DNA from 2 places in the Pseudarthrobacter sp. KH_020_B genome. Region 1 is predicted to be linked to the other one. Evidence: riboswitches for the same ligand, from Rfam matches in the RefSeq annotation. Region 1 holds a riboswitch; the other holds the start of a gene.
What was found. Region 1 has a riboswitch for cyclic di-AMP ahead of AC3IT0_RS04560 (C40 family peptidase). Riboswitches for the same ligand answer to the same signal wherever they lie in the genome.
Positions count from the first base shown of each region.

Region 1 (10,574 bases):
CATGGCACAATCATGAATGTGTGAAGTTGGGGCGGGCGTTTGCGAACGGGGATAGATTCTTGGACGCCGGCCTGTTGAGTCTTTGCATTCTTTGGGGGGATGAGTGGTGGCGGGCCGTTGGGGACCGCCCCCACTCAGCCATTTAACGGCCAAGTCCCACCAACCACCATCGATTGCTCCCCACCGGCACCCTCGCCTCGCAAGCTCGGCCAGGGAACCCTGCCGGCGTGGGCCCAGGCCCTTTTGGGCCCGCAAAACGGCCGTTACGGAGCAATCGATGAGTAGTAACCCATGAGTAGTAACCGGATCCCGGTGGAACAGGGTGTTACAGCGCGAACCTCAGGGTCACCAGCTGGAACGGGCGCAGCGACAGCTCCACCGACTGCTCTGCTGCGGCAGTGTTGACGCCCGGCGCTTCGATGGCCCGCTCCAGCAGGTCCGTGGCCTGGACGGCCGTGACCGGGAAGTTGGCCGTGAGCACGCCGGCGGACCGCTGCCCCAGGGACTCATAAAGGCGGACCACAACATCACCCGAGCCGTCTTCGGCAAGCTTGACCGCCTCGATGACCAGGGCCGGGTTGTCCACGGCGAACAGCGGCTCCACACCGCGGGCGCCCTGCACCAGTCGGGGTGCAAGGTTGATGCGGTACCCCTCCTCCACAGCTTCGGCGATCCCGGCGCCGGGGCGGATGGTCACGGTCAGTTCCTGATGGCCCCGGTCCGCCGTCGGGTCCGGGAACTTCGGCGCCCGCAACAGGGACAGGCGCACCACCGTGGTGGTCCCGCCGTCGGAATCCCGCACGCTCCTGGTGACATCGTGCCCGTAGGTGGCCGCATTGGAAATCGCGACGCCGTAGCCGGGCTCGGCCACGTGGATCCAGCGGTGCGCGCAGATCTCGAACTTGGCGGCCTCCCACGAGGTGTTGACGTGGGTGGGACGGAAGACATGCCCGAACTGGGTCTCCGAGGCGGAGCGGTCCGCCCTGACGTCCAGCGGGAAGCCCAGCTTGAGCAGTTTCTCGCTCTCCTGCCACTCCACGGCCGTGGTGATGGTGAGGGAGCCGCTGCCGGCATCCAGCGTGATCCGCTGGGTGAGCGGCGACGAGCCAGCGATCCTTTCCACCACCACAACGGCGCTGGTTCCGGCGTGCTCCAGCCGGATGGCCTGCGCCGCCGTGAGGGCGGTGACGTTGCGGCGGTAGAACTCATCGATGTCCCAGGCGTCCCACTCGTTGGGGGTGTCCCGGTGCAGTTCCAGCAGGTTGCCGCGTGCTCCGGACGCGATGGCTTCGCGTCCGGTGGCGTAGTCGGTGAGGGAAGCAATCAGGCCATCGGCGTCCAGGACTGCCCGGATGATGCCGTTGTCCAGCACATATCCGCCGTCCACGGCGGTCGCCTGGACCGGCTGGCCCGCCGGCGAAAGCTCTGCGGCAGCCAAGGCCGGAACACCGTTGCGCGCATGCGGTGCGGCGTTGAGCAGGAAGGTCCGCGAACCGTCACCGAGGAGTGCGGCCGCTGCCTGCCCAATGAGGGTTTCGAGGCTGGCGCTGATGGCGGCGTAGTTACGTTCCGCGTCCTGGTGGACCCAGGCGATGGCGCTGCCGGGCAGGATGTCGTGGAACTGCTGCAGGAGCACCAGCCGCCAGAGCCGCTTCAGCTCGGCCGCCGGGTACTCGAAGGAGCCGGCGCTGCGGACAGCAGCGGTGGCACACCAGAGTTCGGCCTCGCGGAGCAGGTGTTCGCTGCGCCGGTTGCCGCGTTTGGTCTGGGCCTGGCTGGTGTACGTGCCGCGGTGGAGTTCCAGGTACAACTCCCCCACCCAGACGGGCAGGGAGGAATACTCGTCCTCTGCGTGGGTGAAGAAACTCTCGGCGGAACCCACGCGGACTTTGGGCGACCCTTCGAGGTCTGCGGTGCGGCTGGCGGCCGCCAGCATTTCACGCGTGGGCCCGCCGCCGCCGTCGCCGTAGCCGAACGGGACGAGCGAGGTGTTGCCGCGGCCGTGGTCGCGGAAGTTCCGCTCGGCGTGCGCCAGCTCGCGTCCGCTGAGCTCGGCGTTGTAGGTGTCCACGGGCGGGAAGTGCGTGAACAGCCGGGTGCCGTCGATGCCTTCCCAGTTGAAGGTGTGGTGCGGCATGCGGTTGACCTGGTTCCACGAGATCTTCTGCGTGAGGAACCAGCGGCTGCCTGCCGCCTTGACGATCTGTGGCAGGGCCGCGGAGTAGCCGAAGGAATCCGGAAGCCAGGCTTCGCGGCATTCGACGCCGAACTCGTCGAGGAAGAAGCCCTTGCCCTCAATGAACTGCCGGGCCATGGCCTCACCGCCGGGCATGTTGGTGTCCGACTCGACCCACATCCCGCCCACCGGGACGAACTGCCCGGCCTTGACCTTCTCCCGGATCCGGCCGAAAAGCTCCGGGTAGTACTCCTTCATCCAGGCCAGCTGCTGGGCTGACGAGCAGGAGAACACAAAGCCCGGATCCTCATCCATAAGCGCCACCACGTTGGAGAACGTCCGCGCACATTTGCGGATGGTTTCGCGCACCGGCCAGAGCCACGCGGAATCGATGTGGGCGTGGCCGGTAGCCACCAACTGGTGAGCGGAAGCGTAGGCGGGCCTGGACAGGACCTCGGCCAGGGCTGCCCGCCCGGCTGCGGCGGTGCCGGGGACGTCGTCGGGATCCATCTGGTCCATCATGCGCTCCAGCGCGCGGAGGATCTCATGGCGCCGCGGCTGCTCCGGGGGCAGTTCGTGCATCAGCCCGGCGAGCGTCCAGATGTCCTGCTGGAGTTCCCAGACCGTCTGGTTGAGTTCGGCGATGGCGATCCTGCCCAGCCGGTATTGCGGTGCCGTGCCTGCCGTTGCCTTGTCCCCGTACGGTGTGGCGGCGAAGGTCCAGCCCTGCGCCATGTCCGGGTTGGCGGCCGCTTCAACGTAAAAGTCGACGGACATGCCGCTGCCCAGGAGCTTCAGGGGAATGTACTGGTTCCGGGGCGAAATGGCCTTGATGATGGTGCCGTCGGGGCGCCAGGCGATTCCCTCGCACTGGAAGCCCGGGGCTTCGTTGATGAAGCCGAGATCCACCACGATTTCCACCGCGGTGTCAGGGCCGGTGCCCCACGCCTCCGGGACATCGCCCTGCAGGCGCAGCCACTTGGTTCCCCACGGGCGGCCCCAGGCAGCACCGTGTTCCTGCGGCGCGAAGTTATTCCGCAAGGCTTCCATCACGGACACAGGTTCGCCGGGCGCATCCCAGCTGCTCAGGTTCAGGGGAACGGTGCGGGCGTAAACGGCGGGAATGATCCGCTCGCGGACAAACCGGTCCAGGCGGACTTCGGTGATCCGGCGGTCGTCATGCAATGTAAACCCTCTTAGGTGCTTGAAACTGGAGTACTCGAATCCGGACCAAACGCGTCCAATCGATGGATAAAATCTACCGGCTAGTAGCTCAATAGCCAAGCGTCACCGGAAATCTTCACCCGAAGGTGCTCGCGCCGTTTTTATCCCGGCACTTTCGCGCATTCCTCCGCCGTGGCCTCCCCAAGAACCGGCGCGGGAACCTGCACGGCAACCGGCGCGGGAACCGGTGCCGCGGGCAGCGTGATCCTGCCCTGCCCGGCGTAGATATTCAGGCTGGTGCCCCGGCTGAAACCTGCCAGGGTCATGCCGCTGGCCTCCGCCAGCTCCACTGCCAGGCTCGACGGCGCGCTCACCGCCGCCAGCACGGGAATGCCCGCCAATGCTGCTTTCTGGACGAGTTCAAACGACGCGCGGCCCGAGACCTGAAGGACCAGCCCGGTCAGCGGAAGCAACCGCTCCCGCAGTGCCCAGCCCACCACCTTGTCCACGGCGTTGTGGCGTCCCACATCCTCGCGGAGGCACAAGAGCTGCACGCCGCCGTCGTCCGTTATGCGGAAGAGGCCCGCGGCGTGCACTCCGCCGGTGACGTCAAATACGTCCTGGGCTTCGCGGAGCCGCCCGGGCAGGGAAGCCAAAACGTCGGCCGGTACGGTCAACGGATCCGCCGCCGGGCTGAAATGGGAGGACTTGCGCACTGCCTCGATCGAGTCCGTGCCGCAGATACCGCAGGAACTTGAAGTGAAGACGTTCCGTCCCTTCGCCGGGAGTTCGACGTCGGGCCGCAGCTGGGCTTCCACCACATTGAAGGTCTGGACGCCGTTTTCGTCCTCGCCGGCGCAGAACCGCAGTGAAACCAGCTGCTCGGGAGCCCAGATGATCCCCTCGGACACCAGGAAGCCGGCCACCAGGTCAAAGTCGTCCCCGGGCGTCCGCATGGTCACTGAAAACGACAGCGCGCCGATCCGGATTTCCAGCGGCTCTTCGACAGCCAGGACGTCTTCGCGGTGGCGCACCGGGAACTCAAGGGCATTCGCCGAGCCATCCAGGACGTATTTGTGCACCTTGCGGCGCTGGGTCACCCGCCCCATCAGCCGCCTGCCCGACTGTTTCGCAGGACCCCGTGGACGTTCCGGACCTGCCGGTTGGGACTGTTCATAAGTCCATCATCGCACCACGGGCGGGCCTGCGGAGTCTGTGACCCCGCAGCACGGCGCCTACCCCAGCAGGGCACTCCAGTCCACCGGGCCGGCGGGCTTCGAAGCATCCTTGCCTGCCGCCCGGGTCGCTGCCTTGGCGGCGGGCCGGCCCTTGGGCTTGGTACCCGGCTGCTCAGGCATGGGCACCGGCGGCCCCCACGGCAAGGCGAACGCCGGGACGGGTTCGCCCAGCTGCACGCCATGCGGCGGAACAACCATCACCCCGTGCGCCGACGCCAGCCCGCGCATCATCCCGGGCCCCGTGTGCTTGGCCGGTGAGGCCATCCCGTACAGCAGGCGGAAGGGCATCAGCCTGGTCCGGCCCGGCTCCGGTTCGAGCGTGGTGCCGCACGGGACCTCCTGCACCGGCGGCATGGTGCCGTGGCCCAGCGCGGCCAGCAGCGGTTCGCCCACCGTGGACAATGCCATCATGGCGGCCAGGGGGTTCCCGGGGAGGCCAAGGACAAAGCGCCCGTCGGGGAGCTCGGCCAGGACAGCCGGGTGGCCGGGGCGCATGGCGATGCCATCGATCACCAGCCGGCCACCCAGTTCCGCCACCGCTCGGCGGAGGTGGTCGGTGTCCGAGCGGCCGGTGCCGCCGGTGGTGATTACGACGTCGGCCGGCAGCGCGGAGGGGTCCGGCACCTCGGGCGGGAGGTCGGCCAGGCCGTCGAGCCACTCCGCATAGGAGTCGCCGATCCGTTCCTGGCCGCCGTCGATGCCGCCGAGCATTTCCACAACGGCCGCGAGCTGCGGGCCGAAGGTGTCCCGGACCTGTCCGGGGACCGGCAACCCCTGGGCCACAACTTCGGAGCCGGTCAGCAGGAGTTTGACCACCGGCTTGCCCTGGACCAGCAGGTCATCATGACCGGCCAGGGCCGCGACCGCCAGGTGGGCCGGGTTCAGTGTTACGCCGGCCTTGACCAGCACCTCCCCCGCTTCAGCTTCCTCCCCCGCCTTGCGGATATGCTGCCCGTTCCCGGGTTCGCCGGGGCGGGCGGTGCCGCCGGTCATCAGCAGCGGCAGGCCGTCGTCGTCCGTTCCAAGCACGGCGCTTTCGCTGCGCAGGACCGCTTTGGCGCCGGGCGGGATCAGTCCGCCGGTGACAATGGGACTGGCCTGGTGCGGTGCCAGCCGCTGGCCAGCCTCCGCCACGATCCACGGGCCGCTGCCGTTGACGGCCCAGCCGTCCATCGCAGACGACGCATAGTGCGGCATGTCGTGCAGCGCGGTGATGTCCTCGGCCAGGACCCTGCCCAGGGTCTGGCCCAGGGGAACCCGGCCCGGCGGAATCGGCGTTGCGATGTCAAAGGCGGCTTTGCGAGCCTCGTCCCAGGTGTGGGCAAGGTGCTTTGCCGGGGCTGTCTCCTGCTGGGGGTTTTCGGATGCGTCGCCGGGAGCGGCGGTCACTGAACGGGAGTCATTCGACGGGGGTTCCGGCGGATTCCGCGTCATAGTCTGCGGCAAGGGTGCGGGCACGGTCCATGGCGGCGGTCATGGCAGCGGCGTTAGTGGCCTGTCCCGATCCCGCGGCCAGGCCGGCGGCGAAACCGGCAATAAAGGTGGTGAGCGGGGCGGCCGGGCGAACCACTGAGTGGGCTGCCACGCCGGCCAGCGACAGGATGGTGTTGACGTCGATCTGGACGTCCTCCAGTTCATACGCCTGGAGCAAGGCCCTGCACCACTCTTCCAGCGTCTCGTCCTGGCTTTTCACGCTCTGCCTCCCAATTCATCTGCGGCGGTGTTGCCCCGGAGCCCGGCTAGGGGATCCGGGCCGGCTACTCCAAGTGCGGCGGCATCGTCCCAGGTGTCCACGTCGGCCGTGGAGCCGGCCGGAACGGCGACAAGCTGCACGTCCAGACTAGCAAGGAGTGCCCTCACCGAACCGTTGATTAAGCGTCCTGTGCTTTCCAGTTCCGCCACGGAACGTTGTAGCGCGGCCGTGCTATAAAAACCGACCAGTGGCTGGCGGCGGCCATCGTCCGAGACCGCCACCACGCCGTCCGACTCCAAGCCTGCCGGCGTTCCGGCGGAGTGTTTCCCGGCGGCGGGGCCTCCTGAGCGCAACGCAGCCTTCAGCGCCGCCACCGCCTGCCCCACGTTGGGCATGTCGCAGGCCAGCACCAGCGTCAGACCGGGGCGGTTGCCGCCCGCAGCGGCCAGGGCTGCGAGCCCGGCCGCGATGGCGGCCGCCGGACCGCCAAACGGCGGTTCTTCGCGGCAGCGGAGAAACCCGGCAGGGACTTCCCCAGTAGGCACTTTCCCGGCCTCCGGACCAACCACGACGGCGGCCCGGGCTCCCCCGGCAGCGGTGGCGGAGCGGCGCAACAGGGAGTCGCCGTCGTACATCAGACTCTGCTTGGGCACACCACCGAGCCGCGACGAACGGCCGCCGGCGAGGATGACGGCATCGAAGTCGAGGGGGTCAGCGTCCACCCTCCTAGCTTAACCGCGCGGGCTCGAATACCGCGCGGGGCTGGACTTCAGGCGGCCGGTCAGACGGCCCGGTCAGGCGGCCCGTTCCGGCAGCAGGAAGGGATCCCAGGCCGGCGTGGGCTTCTCAAGTTCCTTGATCTGCCAGATGGTGCCATGCGGTGGTTCCGGGACAAACCTGAGCTTCCAGCCCATTTCAGCCGGCGTGTGGTCGCCCTTGGTGTTGTTGCACCGGAGGCACGCGGCCACCAGATTCTCCCAGGAGTCGGCGCCGCCACGTGATTTGGGCTGCACATGGTCGATCGTGTGGGCACCTTTGCCGCAATACGCGCACCGGTGACCGTCCCGCCGCAGGACTCCGCGGCGGCTGACTGCGGTCCCCTGGTTGTATCTGGGGCGGATGTAGCGGTTCAGGAGAATCACTGACGGCCGGCCCAGAATCTCCTGCGGTCCCACCACAGGATCATCGCCCTCGGCAATGACACTGGCCTTGCCCGTGAGCACAAGCACCAGCGCCCGGCGGAAGGTGACTACCGCCAGCGGTTCATATCCAGCATTCAGAACGAGAGTGCGCATGCACGTACCTCTTTGTGGCCGCACCCGTCAGGGGCACGAGGGCCGGCTGCCCCCGGCATATCCGGGCTATGGATCGACACCACAAGAGTAAACAAAGAATCCCGGGATCAACTAATCCCGGACGTGGCCGCGGTCACGTGTCGGGCCAGGCAGCCGTCCGGATCCGTGCAAAAAGCCCGCAGACAGCAAAGGACCCCCGCCGTGAGGCGAGGGTCCTTCGAAGGCTGAGTCAGCTGCTAGGACACGCGGATGAAGACCGGTCCTGAGCCAACGTTGGCGCTGAAGACAACGGTCTGGTTGCCGTTGTAGCCGCCGTGCACTGCCTGGCCGTTGCCGGCGTATACGGCAATGTGGGCCACGCCCGCGCCGCCGTCGGCGTAGTAGATCAGGTCGCCGGGCTGGGCCTCGGCGGCGCTCACGGTCTGTCCCAGGGACAGGTAGCCTGCAGGCCAGCCGTGGTAGTTGATGCCCACGGCGGCCAGGGCGTTGGTTACCAGCATGGTGCAGTCCTGCATAACACCCAGCTGGGCGTACGCGGCGGACAGGATGGCCTGGCCCTTGCCGCTGGCAGCAACCGGCGCCTTCGGAGCGGCCGCCGCTACGTTGACGGTGGCAGCGGCCTTGGCCGGAGCCGGAGCCGGAGCCGGAGCTTCAACAACAGGTGCGGGAGCCTCAACCGGAGCCGGCGTGGTGGTCACGGCGGGCTTCTCGTAGGAGATGGCAATAGTGGAAGCAGCCGAAATGATGGCGGGGGCGGAAACCTCAACCTCAAGGTTCGAAGCGGAAGCAGCTTCACGCTGGACGCCGGTGTCAGCGTTCGCAGCGATACCACTGGTCAGGACAAGGCCGGAAGCAGCAGCGATAACCGCTGCCTGACGGCCCACGCCGCCGGCGTTGTCGCCGACAGCCTTGGCAATGACAGCCAGCGAGTTGGTCTTGGCGACCTCGGCGCGGTGCCGTGCAACAGTTGCGCGTGTAGTCATTAATTTCTCTCTTTCGTTTTCCTCAGGACCGCGTGGGCAGCCCAAGGGCTTTGGACGCGCCGGCATCTTGGGGGTACGCCGGCACGCCCCGAACGGGGATTTAGCGAAGAGTTTCTCGCGAAGAAACGGTTCCGGCAGCACAGGGCTGCGGAACTGCTGGATTGGAGGAAACTACGGGGCCATCGTGAAGAACGATCCGCCGCCCGTGGATGCCACGGAGTGGAGCAGCGTGCCCTGGGACGGGTTCAGTGCGCTGATCATCATGCCGTTGCCGACGTAGATGCCAACGTGTGCGCCGCCATTCTGCATGACCAGGTCACCGGGAGCCGGTGTGGCGGTGGGCCGCATGGCGGTCCAGGCATTGGTGCGGGGAATGCTGATGCCGGCCTGGGCGTAGACCCACTGGGTGAAGCCGGAGCAGTCCCAGCCATTGGGAGTGGTGCCGCCCCAGAGGTAGGGGTGGCCGATACCGGTGTAGGCAAGTGCTGCCAGACCCGAAGCGGCAGCGGAGGAGACAGTGTCCGCGAGCTTGGAGGCCGCGGCCTCGGTTGCGGCAGCACCCTGGGCCCCGGTTTCGGAGGCCGTGGACTGCGCACGGACCGTCTCAACCTTCGGCGCCGGCGTCGTCTTGATAACGGGGCGTTCGAAGGAAACAGTAGCCGTGGGCGCGGCAGTTACGGCAAGTGCCGTCTGCGCGGAACCGGACTCGCTGGAGGCGGATACGCCGGCGGTGGTGTCCGCGGCGTTGGCCGGAAGCCCCATGCTCAGGATCAGACCTGATGCAGCTGCGATAACAGCAGCCTGGCGACCTACGGTCCCGGCGTTGGCACTGACGGCCTTGGACACGGAGCCCAAGGGGTTAGTGCGAACCGGTTGTGCGCGGTGACGCGCAGAAGTATGGCGTGAAGACACGAAGGTAGCCTCTCCCAATGCCTGCGAGGTGAGCTGTCGGATTCGGATGGGAGTCACCCGGCCGCGCTGCTTCACGGTGGAAGCTTTGCGACTTAACCCCAAGGCCTTCAAAATTCGAAGACCAAAATTGGTTCCCCCGCCCCTGCCAGACGATGTCATGCGAACGGACCTTGAGCGGTGGCAGAGCTAGGCAATCCACTCAAGAACGTCAACTTCGGAAAAGTTGACGCGCTTTAGACGTTACAGGAGTTCCGAGCCAATGTCACATTCAGGTCACGGCATGTCGCTGCGATTTGAGAGTTTGCCATCATTTTGAATCAGAGCCAGCCGGTGGGGTCAACGACTTCGCCGTTGATCTGGACCTCGAAGTGGAGGTGGCAGCCCGTGGAAGCGCCCGTGGTGCCGCTGAGGGCTACGACGTCGCCGCGGCTGACCGTCTGGCCTACCCTGACGCTGGCGGAGGAGAGGTGGTTGTACGTGGTTTCAAGGCCATTGCCGTGATCCACCACCACGCGGTTGCCGCCGCCGTACTGGTGCCAGCCCACGAAGGTCACGGTGCCGCTGGCAGCAGCCAGGACAGAGGTTCCGCACTGTGCCATGAAGTCCTGGCCACGGTGGAAGTCGCCGGAACCGCCGGTGATGGGGCTGATCCGGAATCCGAAGGGTGAGGCCGTAGCCAGCTGGGCCAGCGGCGAGCCGAGGCTTCCGGCAGAGGCGGCGCGGGTAATGGATCCCGCGGACTGGGCGCTCAGCAGCTGCTTCAGCTTGCCGTCGGGATCACCCTGGGTAACCACGGACGAGCGGCTGAAATCAATTTGGGCGGCGGCTTCGGCAGTAACTTCGGGCTGCGGAGCAGCGGAAACGGCTGACGCCGGCTGGCCGGGTGCCGGCGTGGCCATCACGGGGCCGGTCACAGGAACCGTCACGGTGAGTGCCAGGCCTGTGGCTGCCAAAGCGATGCCCGCCTTCTGGCCGAGGCCACTGGCGGCGGCGAAATCCGTCATCTGCCGGAATGGTCCCCGGCGGCGGCGTGCTTCCCGCTGTGGGTCGCGGGGCCTCTCCGCGGTGAAATCCTCGGCCACTCTGGGCGCCGAAGCGGGACCCACCGCGCGA
Region 1 is NZ_CM174506.1:952,079-962,652, reverse strand. It holds gene AC3IT0_RS04595 (alpha-mannosidase) at 326-3,361, opposite strand; gene fdhD (formate dehydrogenase accessory sulfurtransferase FdhD) at 3,502-4,449, opposite strand; gene AC3IT0_RS04585 (molybdopterin molybdotransferase MoeA) at 4,576-6,012, opposite strand; gene AC3IT0_RS04580 (DUF6457 domain-containing protein) at 5,978-6,271, opposite strand; gene mobA (molybdenum cofactor guanylyltransferase) at 6,268-6,993, opposite strand; gene AC3IT0_RS04570 (HNH endonuclease) at 7,066-7,566, opposite strand; gene AC3IT0_RS04565 (NlpC/P60 family protein) at 7,803-8,549, opposite strand; gene AC3IT0_RS04560 (C40 family peptidase) at 8,721-9,395, opposite strand; cyclic di-AMP (ydaO/yuaA leader) riboswitch at 9,466-9,629, opposite strand; gene AC3IT0_RS04555 (M23 family metallopeptidase) at 9,779-10,574, opposite strand, start outside.

Region 2 (10,574 bases), 180 kb from region 1:
CACCCTGTTGGCGGATCCGGCCAAGCCCACCGGGCACCTCAGGGTTGTTTCCTTTTCCACGGCCTGCCGGGGCCTCGTGGGGCCGCTGCTGGGACGGCTGGCTTCATCCGGAGCGGACCTGGACATCAGCGTGCTGGCCGAGGATCCGCGGGAAGCCGTGGCGCGCGTGGCCAACGGCGAGGCGGACCTGGGGGTGGTCCACAACTGGAACTCCGTCCCGCTGGTGATACCGGAGCACATGGCGCTTGAGTGGCTGTGCGAAGACGTTGCTGACGTTCTGGTGCACCGCGACCATCCGCTGGCAGGACGCGGCGAGGTGGAACCGCCTGACCTCGTGGATGAACGGTGGATCAGCACCCCGCACGGCGCCATCTGCAACGAGGCGCTGCTGCGGATCTTCGCCGATCTTGGCCGGGTGCCGGACATCAGGGTCTACGATCCCGACTTTGCAACCCACATCGCCCTGGTGGAGCAGGGAGCCGTGGTGGCGCTGGTCCCGCGCCTCGGCAGGCCCGCACTGCCTACGGACGTCGTCGCCCTGCCCCTGGTCAACCCCATGCAGGTCAGGCAGGTGGGCATCGTGTACCGCCGGACCATGGCCGCCAGCCCCGGCATCCAGTACGTCGCCGGACTGCTGAGGGAGGTCGCCGGGTCCAGCGCGGGCGATGGGACCCGGGAGGTCGCCGGGTCCAGTGGAGATGCTGGGTCCTTTGGGCTCAGTGGGCTCGCGGCACCTTGAATTTGGTCAGCCGGGCGTCCTGCCCGTCCAGCTCGGCCCAGGATTTTTCCGTTTCCATGACCGTGAGGGCGCTGGTGGGGTAGCGGGTGGCGGCGTCCATGTAGGCGTCGTGGTTTGAGTCGCGTGACGCCAGATGCATGGCGAGGTCCTGGACGCCAGGCATGTGCGAGATGAGCATCAGGGTGGTGACGGTGTCAGGCACGTGGTTGACCACGGCGAGCATCCGCAGTGCAGAGGCGGCGTAGAGACCGTCCTCAAGCTTCGGCGTCGGGGCCTTATCCCCCAGTTCAGAGCAGACCCAGGTGCAGGTCTGGCGGGTGCGCAGCGCGCTGGAACACAGGATGAAGTCCGGGAGGATGCCGTGCTTGACCAGCCACTTACCGGCCAGGGGCGCCTCGCGGTGTCCTCGTTCCTCCAAAGGCCGCTCATGATCCGCGACGCCGCCAGGCCAGTCGGACTTGGCGTGCCGCATGATCACCAGGCGCTTGATGTGGTGGTCGCTCATCCCCCAAGCCTAGACCCCAGCGAAGAAACCCGACCCGCGGCGCCGCCGTCACGCCCAGCACGCTTTTGGCCGCACCAAGAGTCCAGTCCCGCGGAATGTCGGGCCCGGCCGAGGGCGGCGAAGCTAAAAGCATGCTCCCCGTGACAAACCCGGGCCACCGCGCCCTCGAACCAGCCGCGGAGGCCAATGCCCAGAGAGCCCGGCTGAACGCGAAAAGGCGGCACATACCGAAAGCGCCGTTGTTGCGTGAGGTACGAGCGCAGGCGCAGAGGGATCGTGCCGCCTTTTCGATGTACTGAAGTAGGGCTAGATCGAGTATTCCGGAGCGGCCCAGACAATCACTTCGGGGTGCTCGTAGAAGCGGTAACCCTGGCCGCGGACGGTGCGGACGGTGTTGGCGAGGCGGCCCAGCTTGGAGCGGAGGCGGCGGATGTGGACGTCGATGGTGCGCTCGTTGGGGACTTCCTCGGCGTTGCGCCACAGGCCCTCAAGCAGTTCGTCGCGGCCCACTGTGCGGGTGCCGTTTTCCACGAGGTAGTTCAGGAGTTCGAATTCCTTGAAGGTCAAGTTCAGGGATTCGCCGTCCAGGTGGACTTCGCGGCGGGCAAGGTCGATCAGGACGCCGGACGGGCGCGGGTCCTGGGGCTGCAGCCGCGCAGTCTCGGTGCGCTTCTGCGCGTTCACGGTGGGGTCACCAAAGGTGGAACGGACGACGTCGAGCGCGGAACCGGGGGTGCCGGCCGGGGCCACGGCCACGGCTGCGTAGCTTTCGGCACCGGTCACGAGCGACTGTGCGTAAGCGCGGATCTCCTGGGCAAGTTTGGCAATGGAGGTTCCGGCAGCCGCTGCGGTCTCCTCGTCGATGCCCATGTACACGACAAATCCACGGGCCACGGTGTCATTGGCGACCGGGCGGACGGTGTTGGGTCCCGCGATGACCGGAGTGGGCGCAGTCAGCGGCGCGGCTTCGGCGGGCTGGACGGCGCGGAGCTGGCCGTAGGAATTGGGGTTGTAGCCCTGGGGTGTGTAGCCGGGGGCCGGAAAGCTGGCGCCAGGGGCGGCCGGGGCGAATGCCGGTCGGGCACCGAATCCCTGGCGGAGGCCGGAAGCCTGGCCGGCCTTGCCTGCGTTACGGACGGAGATGTGGACGTATCCAGATGCAACTGACATGAATGCTTACCTCAATGTGAATGGCCGTCATCGCGGCTCGAATGCTGGTTGTCCCCGCAATGAAATCTGGGGATGGCGCCCTACGCTGGGCTGGGGGGCGAATGCCTAAGAACTTCGTGGGGTCTGAAGGTCAGGCGTGCATTCGGCAACAGCGCATGTCGGCAGCAGCGGGTGTGCTGGGCCAATATTCTGCGGCTGCAGGTGCTGTTGAGTTCTTGTTCACAATTGAAAGTGTGCAACGTAACAATGAAAACTTGCAAGTAACAAAGGGCGCTTTGTTCCGCATACTGAGACAAAATACGGATTTGTGTTGCAGATCACCATTCTGAAATGGCAAGAAAACTGCAGTTGTTGCCCGCGAAGGGCGCACGAATGGCCCTACATGGCGAACAATCTTCACCCAATCGCGCTTCTAAGCCGGAAGAATTCACCGTGCAATGGCTTGCCGGAATTGCCCGTTGCCTTTCGGCGTCTGTCCAACGGAAACGGCTCCCGCCGGCGAATTATCGGCGTTCCGCCCGGCCACCCAGATCGCCCATCCAGCTCGCTAGGCTGGGATTCACAGCGTGCGCACAGGAACCCCATAGCGCGGGCTAACCGAATGATCGGAGAGTTGTCCCATGGCCACTTCGCACTCCATGACCAACAACCTTCCGCAACTGACCCACCCGGACGGCTCCCCCATCCGCGCCCTGGTGGTTGACGACGAACCCAGCCTCTCCGAACTCATGAGCATGGGGCTGCGCATGGCCGGATGGTCCGTTGGCGTGGCTTCGGACGGCCCGGAGGCCATCAAGCTTGCCAAGGAGTTCCGCCCGGACGTCCTGGTGCTGGACGTGATGCTCCCAGGGTTCGACGGCGTTGAGCTGCTGGGCAGGATCCGCGCCTTCGCGCCGGAGGTACCTGCGCTTTTCCTGACCGCCAAGGACGCCGTCCAGGACAGGATCGTGGGCCTGGCGGCCGGCGGGGACGACTACGTGACCAAGCCCTTCAGCATGGAGGAGGTCCTGCTGCGGCTGCACCGCCTGGTCCAGCGGTCCGGCGTTGCCGCAATGGACACCGCCGAACTTGTGGTGGGTGATCTTGTCCTGAACATCGACACCCGCGAAGTGACCCGGGCAGGCGACGACCTCCAGCTCACCGCCACCCAGTTCGAGCTGCTCCGGTACCTCATGGAGAACCCCAAACGCGTGATCAGCAAGGCCCAGATCCTGGACCGCGTCTGGAACTATGACTTCGGCGGTCAGGCCAACATCGTGGAGCTCTACATTTCCTACCTGCGCAAGAAGGTGGATGCAGTGCACCCGCCCATGATCCATACCGTGCGGGGCGCCGGCTACGTCATCAAGCCGACCGAGTAACCCCTCCATGTCCACGCCGCAAGCATCCTCGCCGCGAGCAACGCCAGCACCAGCCCGGAGCTGGCTGAAACCGGATACGTGGCATCTGCGCACGCGCCTGATCCTGTTGACCATGGCCCTGCTGGTGGCCATCTGCGGCGCCGTGGGGCTGTTCAGCTACGCCTCCATGGACTCCTTCCTCACCGGCCAGCTGGATGGGCAGCTGAGCCAGGCCGCCAAACGCTCGAACGATCCGGGCCGCCCACCCTTGGGCGGCTTCAACGGCAGGCCCGATCCCCTGGACTCACGCGGGCAAAGTGTAGGAACGCTGAATGCGCGGATCCTGAACGGCCAGATCCCCAGCGGCGGCTTCCTGGACTCGGACACCACCCGCCTCGCCCTCGACACCGAAGACAAGCAGACCCTGCTGGCGCTGACGCAGAACAGCACCCCTGTGAACCGCTCGCTATCCAACGGGGATTACCGGATTGTGGCCGTGGAAACCGGTTACGGCGATGTCCTTGTCACGGGCCTCCCGCTCGCCGCCAAGGAGAGCACGCTGGCGTCGCTGGTGTGGACTTTTGTGTTCGTTTCCCTCGGCGGCCTGGCGCTGATCGGACTGGCAGGAACCGTGCTGATCCGACGCACCATGAAGCCGCTGGAGCAGCTTTCCGAGGTTGCTACCCGGGTGGCCCGGCTCCCGCTGGATGCGGGCGAGGTGGCACTTGCGGTGCGCGTCCCGCCGTCGAACTCCAACCCCGGAACCGAAGTGGGCAGCGTAGGGCACGCCCTCAATCTGATGCTGGACAACGTCGCCAACGCACTTGAGGCGCGGCAGCGGAGCGAGACCAAGGTTCGGCAGTTCGTTGCCGACGCGTCCCATGAACTCCGCACCCCGCTGACCGCCATCCGCGGGTATACGGAGCTGATGCGGATGACCGAGGACTTCACCCCGGACGGCCGGAAATCCCTTGGCCGCGTCCAGAGCCAGTCCGAACGCATGACCACCCTGGTGGAGGATCTGCTCCTGCTGGCCCGGCTCGATGAGGGGCAGCCCCTGAAGCTCAGCGAAGTTGACCTCACACAACTTGTGATCGAGACCGTCAGTGACGAGAAAGTCATTGCCCCGGACCACCACTGGCGCCTTGAACTGCCTGACGAGCCGCTCGCCGTCACCGGTGATGCGTCCCAACTGCGTCAGGTGCTGGTCAACCTGCTGTCCAACGCGCGCAAGCACACGCCGCCCGGGACCACCGTGGTCACCGCTGTCAGGAAGGCTGCCGATGGCGGCGCGGCGGTGACGGTAACGGACGACGGCGGCGGCATCCCTGCGGAGTTCGTGGACCATGTTTTCTCCCGGTTTGCCCGCGCAGACGCGGCCCGCAAGGGTACGGCACCTGCCTCGGGCGCCGGGGCGTCGGAAGGCACCAGCGGCCTGGGCCTGTCCATTGTCCAGTCGATCATGGAGGCCCACGGCGGGAGCGTGGAAGTGACATCGCGGGGCGGGCGGACGGCGTGTCGCCTTGCTTTTCCCCGCCGGCGTCCTGGCGCGGACAGCCGACGCCCGAGCGCAGCAAGGCGACACACCGCCGTCGTGACTCCTGTTACCAAAATGTGACTTCAGCGTCGAGCTCCTGTAGCGTCGTTGAGGTGCGGTTCCCTTTTGGGCCGCATATCCGGATGACGCCAAGCTCTGCCGCTTCCCGGATTCCGTTTTCAGAGGCAGAGGCGGGGGACCCACCGTCCCGGGCACCAAGTGTCCTTTGGGGTTAAGCCAACACGTGATTGTGCCGTGTGGCCGGATGCCCTCATCCGAACCCGACAGCTAACTCCGCAGGTGTGAGAGGCGATCCATCATGTCTGAATTCAAGGTAGAACCGCGCCCGCAGGGCGACACAAAGTCCGACAGCCGCCGCAAGCAGTCCCGCTTCGGTGCAGCTATGTCCCCGCTGTCCAAGGCGGCCCGGATTCCCTCCGTGGGCCAGCGCGTCGCGGTGTTCGCCACCGCGTGCGCCCTGTTGGTCGGAGTCAGCGCCGCAGCACACGCTTCCGAGTCGGCCTCGCTTGCAGCCAGCGCCAACCAGGCCGCCGAAGAAGAGCGCGCCCAAGCGAACCTCAGCTTCGAAGCAGCCGAGATTCAGGCCCCGGCCACCCCGGAAGCTCCGCCGGCCGAGATCAACGTGGCGCCCCAGGCTGCCGACCCGGCACCTGCCCCTGCACCGGAGGCCGCACCGGCTCCGGCTCCCGAGCCGGCTCCTGCCCCTGCCCCGGCTCCCGAGCCGGTTCCTGCCCCTGTTGTGGCGATCAATGACCCCGCAGGAGCCCAGGCCTACGCCGCCGGCCGGCTGGCGACCTATGGCTGGTCCGCTGACCAGATGCAGTGCCTGCAGACGCTGTGGACCAAGGAATCCGATTGGACCACCACGGCCACCAACCCCAGCAGCGGCGCGTACGGCATCGTCCAGTCGTTGCCCGCCGAGAAGATGGCGAGCGCCGGCGCGGACTACGTCACCAACTACCGCACGCAGATCAACTGGGGCCTGAACTACATCCAGGAGCGCTACCAGTCACCGTGCGGTGCGCTGAACTTCCACCTGTCGAACAACTGGTACTAAGCCGACTTCGCTGAGCGGCGCCGGCAGTTCACGAAGGTGATCCGCCGGCTCAAAACCGGAAAGAAATGATCTGCCGTCCCCCAGCGTCCGTTTCCACGGAGGCGGAAACGGCACTGTAATCCGGGATGTGGAGCACGCCTTCCGGCAACTCGCCCGTATTGGGACCCACGGCCACCGTCCGGATACCTGCGGCAACACCTGCGGCGATTCCTGCGGGCGCGTCCTCGAACACCACGGCGTCCTCCGGTTTCACGCCCAGCAGGCTGGCTGCCATCAAATAGCCTTCCGGGTGCGGTTTGCCCCGCGTGACCCGGTCCGCCGTCACGGCCGTAGCCGGCATCGCCAGTCCGGCGGCGTCCATACGGATGTCCGCGAGAGTCCTGTCCGCTGAGGTCACCAGCGCCACTGCCTGGGCCGGGAGGCTGCGAAGCAGGTCGGCAGCCCCCGGCAGCGCGACGATACCCGCAGTCCGCACCCTTTCCATCGCCCCGAGTTCCTCAGTGAGCGCCACGACGTCGGCCCCCTCCGGCGCGAACCGGCGTACGGTATCGACAGCCTGGACGCCGTGCGAAGTGCGCAGGATTTCGGCGATGTCCAAGCCGTACCGGGCAGCGAATTCTCCCCAGACCTCCTCCACTACTGCCGTGGAGTCCACCAGCGTGCCGTCCATATCGAAAAGGACGGCCCGGCAGGTCAGTGTTCGCGTGGCGGCAGGTGCGGCAATGTTCATGCTGCCTATTTTGCCTTAGGCGGCACGACCCGGCGTCACAGTCTTAGGCGGCACGACCCGGGATGTACTGCACCGCCCATTTGTTGCCATCGGGATCGGCGAAATAGACGAAGTGCCCCCAGTCCTGGATGTCTATGTCGCTGACCTCCACACCGTTGCTCTTGAGGTGGGCGTGGGCAGCCTGGATGTCGCTGACCACCATCTGCAGGCTTGGGGCCGTACCCGGAGGGGCGTCATTGAGACCCTCGCCAATACAGATGGAGCAGGCGGATCCCGGCGGGGTCAGCTGGACGAAGCGGATGCCATCCATGGGCCGCTCGTCGAAATCCGGGTTGAATCCAACCTTGTTGACGTAGAAATCCTTGGCACGGTCAACGTCGGATACGGGCACAAAAACGAGTTCAAGTTTCCAGTCCATGCGCCACAGGCTAACGGCGGCGGCAGGAAAGCGGAAGGCTTGTTTCTGGAGCAGCCCTGTCCTAGCCGGCGATGCCGTACAGGCGGTCTCCGGCGTCGCCCAGCCCGGGAACGATGTAGGATTTCTCGTCGAGCCGTTCGTCAATGGAAGCCAGCACGATGGTGACGTTGGCCTCGGCAAGTTCCTCTTGGAGCTTGGCCAGGCCTTCCGGCGCGGCCAGGAGGCAAATGCACGTGACGTCGGAGGCGCCGCGCTTAAACAGGAACTTAATGGCTTCGCGCAAAGTTCCGCCCGTAGCAAGCATGGGGTCCAGCACAAAGATCTGCCGGTCCGTCAGGTCCTCCGGGAGCCGCTCCGCGTAGGTGATGATGTCCAGGGTTTCTTCGTCGCGGGCCATGCCCAGGAAGCCCACTTCAGCGGTGGGGACCAGCTTGGTCATGCCCTCAAGCATGCCGAGCCCGGCGCGCAGGATGGGGACCACCAGAGGTGTGGGCTTGGTGAAGGCGGTGCCCACTGTGGTGCTAACGGGCGTCTCGATGGTGACCGGCTGGGTGCGGACCTCGCGGGTGGCTTCGTAGGCCAGGAGAGTCACCAGCTCTTCCGTCAGCTGCCGAAAGACAGGTGACGGAGTCTTCTTGTCCCGCAGGACGGTGAGCTTATGGGCGACCAGCGGGTGGTCCACAACGAGAGTGCGCATGCGTCAAAACTATCACCCGGCACTCCCGCCACTGGGTCCGGCCATGCCCTTGTCCTGGACCACATCCCGCACCAGGGGCCGGTCGAACGTGGGGGCCGGGCCGTCATGATCGCGCCGCCTGATGAAATGGAAGAGCCTGTGCGCCAGGATCACGATGCCCAGCCAGGCCAGGCCAAGCAGCCAGGCGGCAATGACGTCGGTGAGCCAGTGGTGCCCCAGGAACACCCGGCTGAGCCCCATGCCGACGATAAACAGTGTGCCGGCTGCGATCAGGGACACCCGGACCAGGGTCTTCTGGTACTGAATGCAAGCCAGATAGATCACCAGTCCGATCACCACCGTGGTGTTCAGCGTGTGGCCGCTGGGAAAGGACGGTGACGTCTCATACGGCGGCACGGCGTTCGAGTGGTCCGGCCGTGTACGGCCCACAAGCTTCTTCCCGAGGGTGGTGGCGGTGATGGCGAAGGCTGCGGCACCGCCTATCAGGACGATGGGCCGCCAGGTCCGTCCGACAAATGTGAGCCAGGCGGTCAGGATACTGGCGAGGATTGGCATTCCGACGCCTCCGCCGATGTTCGTAAAGCCGGTCACCGCCGAGTCCAGCACTGGATTCCGCAGGTCTTCGGCATACCTGAGGGTTGGCTTGTCCAAGTTCGCCAGGCCGGCGTCGTCCACCACATCGTTATAGACCTCGGCACCCAGAAGGGCCAGGGTCACCGTGATTATGCCGCCGATCAGGATGGTGATGGCCAGCGCGGCATACGGCTTGAACCATGTCCTCAACCGCTCTGCGAGGGTGTCCACGAGTTCCTCCTGGCGTCACTGAATAGCAAGGATGGATATCCTTCGAAACTATCATTGAGCCATGGTCCCCGGCGAAAAGAAATACAGCGAGTGGATGGGCCTTGCCCTGGACGAAGCACGGCGCGCACTGGCCACCGAGGACGTGCCCATCGGCGCGGTGGTAATTGGGCCCGACGGCGCCGTGCTGGGCTCCGGACGGAACCAGCGGGAAGAGCTGGGAGACCCCACTGCCCACGCCGAGATAGTGGCCATCCGCCAGGCTGCGGACCGGTTGCGTGCCTTGTCCAGGCTCGACGGCGGCACCGGGGATGGCTGGCGGCTGGCGGACTGCACGCTCGTTGTGACTCTGGAGCCGTGCGCCATGTGCGCCGGCGCGGTGGTGCTGGCCAGGATTCCCCGCGTGGTCTTCGGCGCCTGGGACGAGAAAGCCGGAGCGGCGGGCTCGGTGTTCGATGTCCTCCGCGAGCGCCGGCTCAACCACTGGGTTGAGGTGTACGGCGGTGTCAGGGAAGAGGAGTGCGGGGCGGTCCTCAGGGACTTTTTCGCGGCACACCGCAGCGGGCTGTAACGCGGCTCAGACCGCCTGCCATGCGTCTCAGCTGGCGGCATTCAGGGCGTCGATCCTGTCCTGGCGCGAGGCCGGTGAGTCCAGGCTGAACGAGCGGAAGTCGCCCAGTTCGTCCCGGATCCAGGCCTCTACCTCGGCGATGCGTTGGGACACCGCGGGCGTGGCCCCGTCAAAGAGCCAATGGGCAATCCGCGATTTCGCGGGATCGTATTGCCACAGCCCGATGATCCGGCCGCGGTCGAAGATGGGATGGTCCGGCAGGTCAGCCTGCAAGGCCAACGTGGACCCCAGGACTTGCTTTCCCTTGTCCTGTTCGGCAAACAGGTCCCCTGAGTTCCGGCGGAGCAGGACCAAAGAGTCCGTGCCGGCCAGCAGCTGAATCTGTTCCTCCGCGGGCGCCTCGAACGACGCAAGGCGCCCGACGTCGTCGGGCATCATCCACAGCACCTCACCGTTGGCGGTGGGAACCTCCACCGCCCCAATGGCGGCCAACGCCGCTTTGGTGTGGGCCAGGGTGAACCCGGTGAACCATTGCGACTGCTTGACCGTGGCGCCGCCAGTCCAGCCGAGATAGCGCTGCAGGAGGAGGCTGCGGGCGGCGTCGTCGTCCATCGCGGTGGGCGGCAGCCCCCACAGTGTGTAGGCGTAGCGTTGCTGATCCAGCCGGCCGTTGGCGGGGACGCGCCGGATCCGGCCGTCCGCCTGGAGGAGGCCCAACGCCGTCGGCAACGTGGTGGCGGCGCCCTTCTTCTTGCCCTCTTCGCCGAGGTTCCTGACAGAATCGCCCAGCAGGTCCTTGAGCTGCTTGGGGTCCAGCGGGCTGCCGGCTTCGGCCAGAGCGTGGAGGATTTCCTCCTCCAGCAGCGTGATCTCGCCGCGCTCGACGCCCATCCTCGCCAGAACACGGAACGGTGCCACGGCGGCGTCCCGGCCGATCTGGAGGCCCCACGCAAAGTCGTCCTGTCCCAGCACATAGGTGCAGCCGCGG
Region 2 is NZ_CM174506.1:768,584-779,157, reverse strand. It holds gene AC3IT0_RS03775 (LysR family transcriptional regulator) at 1-739, shown strand, start outside; gene AC3IT0_RS03770 (SixA phosphatase family protein) at 717-1,244, opposite strand; gene AC3IT0_RS03765 (winged helix-turn-helix domain-containing protein) at 1,551-2,414, opposite strand; gene AC3IT0_RS03760 (response regulator transcription factor) at 3,035-3,775, shown strand; gene AC3IT0_RS03755 (HAMP domain-containing sensor histidine kinase) at 3,783-5,372, shown strand; cyclic di-AMP (ydaO/yuaA leader) riboswitch at 5,453-5,605, shown strand; gene AC3IT0_RS03750 (aggregation-promoting factor C-terminal-like domain-containing protein) at 5,611-6,369, shown strand; gene AC3IT0_RS03745 (HAD-IA family hydrolase) at 6,419-7,099, opposite strand; gene AC3IT0_RS03740 (VOC family protein) at 7,143-7,517, opposite strand; gene upp (uracil phosphoribosyltransferase) at 7,579-8,214, opposite strand; gene AC3IT0_RS03730 (phosphatase PAP2 family protein) at 8,227-9,018, opposite strand; gene AC3IT0_RS03725 (nucleoside deaminase) at 9,080-9,586, shown strand; gene AC3IT0_RS03720 (DNA glycosylase AlkZ-like family protein) at 9,614-10,574, opposite strand, start outside.
Region 2: another riboswitch for cyclic di-AMP. It lies ahead of AC3IT0_RS03750 (aggregation-promoting factor C-terminal-like domain-containing protein); the one in region 1 lies ahead of AC3IT0_RS04560 (C40 family peptidase).